Butyricimonas faecihominis: one gene and its partner. The protein of the gene in region 2 interacts with the protein of the main gene of each other region in a pairwise test. Links are inferred from orthologs where the notes say so. Each region holds a gene or a part of one and is shown on either strand. Other genes may lie near its edges.

Evidence for each region.
Region 1: the proteins of ruvC (region 2) and ruvA interact in binary tests that used the Escherichia coli proteins (3 or more experiments, as listed by UniProt). The link is inferred for Butyricimonas faecihominis from one-to-one orthologs.

Annotation. Positions count from the first base shown.
Region 1 is NZ_AP028155.1:4,552,711-4,555,791, reverse strand. What follows is about bases 52-2,798. They hold ruvA (Holliday junction branch migration protein RuvA), read right to left. Parts: upstream 1,843-2,798; coding sequence 1,261-1,842; downstream 52-1,260. Other genes in these bases: trpS (tryptophan--tRNA ligase), read right to left, coding at 1,915-2,798. Outside these bases: more of trpS, read right to left, coding at 2,799-2,898. UniProt on the Escherichia coli protein: The RuvA-RuvB-RuvC complex processes Holliday junction (HJ) DNA during genetic recombination and DNA repair.
Region 2 is NZ_AP028155.1:1,251,573-1,254,836, reverse strand. What follows is about bases 335-3,264. They hold ruvC (crossover junction endodeoxyribonuclease RuvC), read right to left. Parts: upstream 2,112-3,264; coding sequence 1,557-2,111; downstream 335-1,556. Other genes in these bases: serS (serine--tRNA ligase), read right to left, coding at 2,568-3,264; R8806_RS05290 (DUF4286 family protein), read right to left, coding at 2,161-2,466; R8806_RS05300 (tetratricopeptide repeat protein), read left to right, coding at 335-1,417. In the rest of the region: more of R8806_RS05300, read left to right, coding at 1-334.

The DNA of each region.
Region 1 (3,081 bases), 3.3 Mb from region 2 along the record:
ATTCGTCAAGTACTGGCAAGATCGCACACGTGCAATTTATTCTTCCTTGACAAAAGAGGTTTACAGGCCATGGACCATTCATCCCTCACGCGACTTGGCTGGTTCAGGCTCTCGCCCATTGACCAATATTCCTCACTGCTGCCTCCCGTAGGAGTCTGGACCGTGTCTCAGTTCCAGTGTGGGGGACCTTCCTCTCAGAACCCCTAGACATCGTCGGCTTGGTGGGCCGTTACCCCGCCAACTACCTAATGTCGCGCGTGCCCGTCCCGTACCACCGGAATTTTAAATGAAAGATCATGCGATCCTCCAGTATTATGGGATGTTAGTCCACGTTTCCGCGGGTTATCTCCCGGTACGGGGTTGGTTGCACACGTGTTACTCACCCGTGCGCCGGTCGCCGGCGAAGTATTGCTACTCCCCGCTGCCCCTCGACTTGCATGTGTTAAGCCTGTCGCTAGCGTTCATCCTGAGCCAGGATCAAACTCTTCATGGTAAAAGTTATTTACAGAAATTTTATTCTGGCCGGGTCATGTGTTTCATGAATCTCGACTCTCGTCGATCTCGATTCACGCTCGCTACGTTTTGTTCATTTCAATATCTTAAAGAACTCTTCTTTTCATCTTGTCGCTCCCGTCATCCCCTCATGCCCTCCTCTTGAAAGCGGCTGCAAAGGTAAGGCTTGTTTTTCATTCTCCAAACTTTTCAAGCTTTTTTTTCAAACTTTTTTTCTCGCCCCTCGTTTAACCTCTTTCCCTCGTGCCCTCTCTCTCGAAAGCGGGTGCAAAGATAAGGTAATGATTCCCCCTTTTCCAAATTTTTTCACCATTATTTTTCATCTTTTTTTCAAGCCCCCGACCAATACCGTGACTGGCAAAACGTTAGGAAGAAAAAATTTTACCGGGAAAACGGGAAAGACCACCGGGAAAAGGGAGGGGAAGGCGGCAAGACCGGGAAAAGGGACCACGTTCTCGCCCGGCAAGCACCTTTCATGGACACCCGTGAACGTCTTTGAAACGTCTTTGATTCGAGAGTGACACGCCTTTAACTCCTGTCTTCTACCCGTTCACACCCTGTCATCACCCCTTGCACGGGGTTAAAAGGGGAATGGGCTACCACGAGAACTCGACAACTGCTCTCCAAGAACTCGACAACCACACACGCCAGTGTTCATGCCATGTATATGCTATGTATATGCTATGTTCATGGTATAGCCCAACGACGAACTAGCGCCGAGGAAAACACCGACAGGAGATAGTGAAATTACAAATGCTTTAAAGCCAACTTGATAAGATTCTCAACTGTTTCGACCTTTTCCGAAGCCAAAATCTTGTCCAAAGTCTTCGTCACCTGGGCTCGAGCAAAGCCCAACATCACCAAAGCTGCTTGTGCCTCTTCCCGAACCGCACTCGTAGAAAGACTCAACCCCTCTACAGGAACACCCTCTTTACCTACTTTATCCTTCAATTCTATAATAACACGCTGAGCAGTCTTCACTCCAATTCCCTTCACGCTCTTTATAGCATTTACATTCTCTGTAAGTATCGCTCCAGTTATCTCCTCCACCGACATTGAACTCAACATGACATTCGCAGTGTTAGCGCCAATCCCGGAAACAGAAATCAATGCCCGAAACAAACTTCTCTCCTCCTTAGAAAAAAAACCATACAACAAATGAGCATCTTCCCGCACGATCTGGTGAATATAAAGCATAACCTGATTCTGGGAAGCGATCTTAGAATAAGTATTAACCGAAATATGAATATAATACCCGACCCCGCCACAATCGACAACAGCATTTGCCGGAGTTGCCTCCACTAATTCACCTTTTATATATTCGTACATAAAAATTGAAAATTGAAAATTGAAAATTGAAAATGACAAGGCATTTCAATTTTCAATTCTATGTTTATACTACTAGCGGAAACCGATAAGTTTACGCACTTCTTTCATCGTGGCTACCGCACTAGCCCTTGCTTTCTCGGCCCCGGCCGCAGCAACCTTATCCAGATTATCCGGGTTAGCAGCGTACTCCATGATTCGCTCCCGAATCGGAGAGCAGAAATTAATAATATCTTCCGCCAACTGTTTTTTCAAATCTCCGTAACGAATTTCACAATTATTATACTTCTCGTTGAAATAATCATACGTGTCTTTCGAAGAAACGACATCCATCAAGGTAAATAAATTCTGGATCACCTCCGGTTTCACGCTGTTCGGCTCGGTTGGCCCGCTATCGGTTACGGCTTTCATCACCTTTTTACGTATTGTTGCAGCATCGTCAACCAGATAAATAGCATTTCCCTCTGATTTTCCCATCTTCCCGGAACCATCCAACCCCGGAATCTTGATTCCTTCTCCCGTGTAGGAGAAAGATGCCGGTTCCGGGAACAACTCACTCCCGTATATGGTATTAAATCTCCGGGCAAATTTCCGGGCCATCTCCATGTTTTGCTCCTGATCTTTTCCGACAGGCACTTTATGAGCCCTGTGTATAATAATATCTGCGGCCATCAACGTGGGATAGGTCAACAAACCTGCATTCACGTTATCCGGCTGTTTACGAGCCTTTTCCTTAAAAGTAGTCGTACGCTCCAACTCGCCAAGATAAGCATTCATGTTTAAATACAAATACAACTCGGCAATCTCCTTTATATCACTTTGCACGTAAATTGTCGCCTTCTCTGGATTCAAACCACAAGCGAGGTACTCCGCCAGAATCTTCCGCACGTTCTCCACCACGTTACCCGGGTGCGGATGCGTCGTTAACGAGTGCCAATCGGCAATAAAAAAGAAACATTTATACTCGTCCTGCATTTTTAGAAAATTCTTCACCGCACCAAAATAATTTCCCAGGTGCAAATTACCCGTAGGCCTAATTCCACTTACTACTGTCTCCATTGTCTGAAATTTACGAATTTAAAACATACAAAGATACGGTTTTATTCGTTTTGTACAACTATGTATCAAAATGCCCCGGAAACAATATTCATCATCACACGATATAACCACCTACCCATGAACCAGTAAAATTCATTTTTATTGTACTTGGCGAAAACAACCGTCTCTCGTTTACCTTATCCA
Region 2 (3,264 bases):
TTTCCAAGGTGAGAAGGTGAAAGGAACTAATTATCCGGTGGTGGAATATAAAGGAAACACGCTGGGAACTTATAATTTATCATTCCCTTATCGTGACGGCATGCAAAAAGGGGTACTAATCGCTGATATAGAGGCGATCATGGGAAATAAAACTGTTGCGTTTACTCCGGCTATATTAAACACGAATGGGGTGAAGGAATGGAAAACATACATGTATTCTCTACCGAACAATCCGGATGCAATTCCTTTGTTTACTGAAACTTTTGTGAAAGATGTTCCGGCAACAGGTGTGGGAATCATTAGTGGGTACGTGTTATTCCCGTTATCTAAATCCGTGATTACAGATGCGCAGAAAAAATCGTCTGTCATGGCACAGGCAGCCCAAGAGATGAAGAAAATTCTGGCAGACAAGAATGCCAAGATTACCAATATGTTAATGTACGTTTCCAGCTCTCCGGAAGGACCGGAAAGATTAAACAAGAATTTGACCACGAATCGTTTCAATACGGCCAAGGCTTATTTCATGAAAGATTTGGGATTGGCTAACACGCCGATGGCAAAAGATACTAAATTTATCGTTTCCAACACGGTGAGCGAGAATTGGGAAGGTCTGTATATGTTGTTGAATGATTCCAACTTAAAGAATAAGGCACAAATCGTGAAGGATTTGCAGAATGCCCCGAATTTACAGAAACGGGAGGCTGTTTTGGAATCATATATTAAGACTGTACCGGAATTGAAAGATGTGATTCTTCCGACATTGCGGCGGGCCGATTTCTACGTTTTCTATGCCGTGCCCGAAGTGATGCAGGTGGAGGATCAGGTGACAACTTATTACGTACCTCAATTACAAGAGACTTCAGTTTTGTCAGCTCGTACGGATGTAAATTTGTTGAATGATTTGGCTGTCATCGCTATCCGTAACAAGGATTACAGAAAAGCTAAAAAGTTACTGGAATCGGCAGCTGTAATTAATCAAAAACCGGAAGTGCTGAATAATCTTGGGATTGTTTATCAAAATGAAGGGAATAATACTCAGGCTAAAGATATGTATACGAAAGCTTCTATAAAGAATGAGGCGAAGTATAACTTGGGGATGTTGTTATTGAAAGATAAAGAGTATAATAAGGCTATTCCTTATTTGAAAGCGATGCCGAATGTGAATCTGGCTTACGCTCAGTTGATGGCTAATGATAATCGTGCTGCCTTGGAGACTTTGAAGAAGTTGAACCTGACAGAAGGGTACGAGTATTACATGATGGCCGTGGCTGCTGCAAGAGTAAAAGATGTACAGGCAATGGCTGTTGCTTTACAGAAAGCTATACAACTTGACCCGCAATTGAAAGAGAGGGCAAGTACTGATAAAGAATTTTATCCTTACGCTCAAGAAAGTATTTATTTGGATATTGTTGATTAAAATTGTTTGACTTTGCATTTTAAATCGGGCCGTAGCGAGAGCTATGGCCCGATTTGTTACAAGTTACAAGTTTGCAAGTTACAAGTTATGGCGAACCTGTAACCTGTTAACTTGTAACTTTGTGAAACAATTTATTGTTTTACAGAACCTTGTCTGGATTCTGTTTGATGAAGTCTCCCCAGTCCTTGCATTTGGAGTTTCCCGTGGTGGGTAAGTTGCCTTGTAGGTGGTGGCAATAGGCGATGGCGATGGCATCTGTTTCATCCAAGGTGGAAATGGTGGTCGGTATAGTCATGAATTTGCCTAGCAAAAGGGCAATCTGCTCTTTGGAGGCCTCTCCTGTTCCCGTGATGCTCATTTTAATTTTCTTCGGGGCATATTCGAAAATGGGAATATTCCGTTGTAGAGCGGCTGCGATGGCTACACCTTGTGCCCGTCCGAGTTTCAGCATAGACTGGATGTTCTTACCGTAGAATTGTGATTCGATGGCCAATTCGTCCGGATGGTAAGAATCAATGACTTGCAGTGTGCGTTGAAATACTCTTTGCAGTTTGAGATACGGATCGGTCATTTTTTTCATGTCAACGACTCCCGACACGACAAGTTCCGGTTTGCAATTCTTTCCGGTTGTCCTAAGAATTGCATATCCCATGAAGTTTGTACCGGGGTCTATCCCCATGATTAGTTTTTCCATCTATCAGTTTTAGATTACAAATATAGCGAAAATCTGTCAGAATTTCGATTTATTCAATCTCTTCGAGAGTGGTACTGAAATATAAAAGATCCTCACCGAACACATCTACCAGCATATGTAATAATCTGTCTTTGTAGTTTTCTATAAAGATGCTGTATTCTTCGGCAGAAGGGAATATGAGTTGTAGGGATAGGGACAGGCCTTCTCCTTCACGAATCATGACACGGGTAAATAGTATGTCATTACAAAGGTTTTTGCCCTTGAGATAAGCGATGTAACCACCCCGGATAACCTGAATGAATTCCTCTGCAATGTTTTCGTCAATACTGAATGTCGTGTTGTATATAAAGCGCATATTAAGCTAAAAGATAAAAACTAAAAGATAAAAGATAAAGTTAAAAACTAAAAGATAAAATATCCGTGAAGGATTAACTTTTATCTTTTAGTTTTCAGTTTTTATCTTATATAGTCGGTACCCATAAACCCACGGAGTACATCTGGAACCCGGATACCTTCCGGAGTCTGGTTGTTCTCCAGCAAGGAGGCCACGATTCTCGGTAATGCTAGGGCGCTACCGTTCAGCGTGTGTACCATGGTCGTTTTCTTGTCTCCTTTATCCCGGAAACGTAGTTTCAGACGGTTTGCTTGATACTCTTCAAAATTGGAAACAGAGCTGACTTCCAGCCAACGATTCTGTGCTTTTGAATACACTTCAAAATCGAAGGTTAGGGCAGAGGTGAAACTCAAATCACCACCGCATAGACGTACGATACGGTAAGGTAATCCTAACTTGATTAACAGTCCTTCCACGTGTTTTACCATGCCGTCGAGAGCCTCGTAAGACATTTCCGGACGGGTGATCTGCACGATCTCTACTTTATCGAACTGGTGCAGGCGGTTCAATCCGCGCACGTCTTTTCCGTATGATCCGGCTTCCCGGCGGAAACAAGCGGAGTAAGCCGTGTTTTTGATCGGTAACTGGTCTGCATCCACGATCATATCCCGGTAAAGGTTGGTTACAGGCACTTCTGCCGTGGGGATAAGATATAGTTTGTCCTCGTTCACGTAATACATCTGTCCGTCTTTATCGGGCAACTGACCGGTACCGAAGCCTGAATCTTCATTAACGACAAGCGGGGGCTGCACTTCTTGA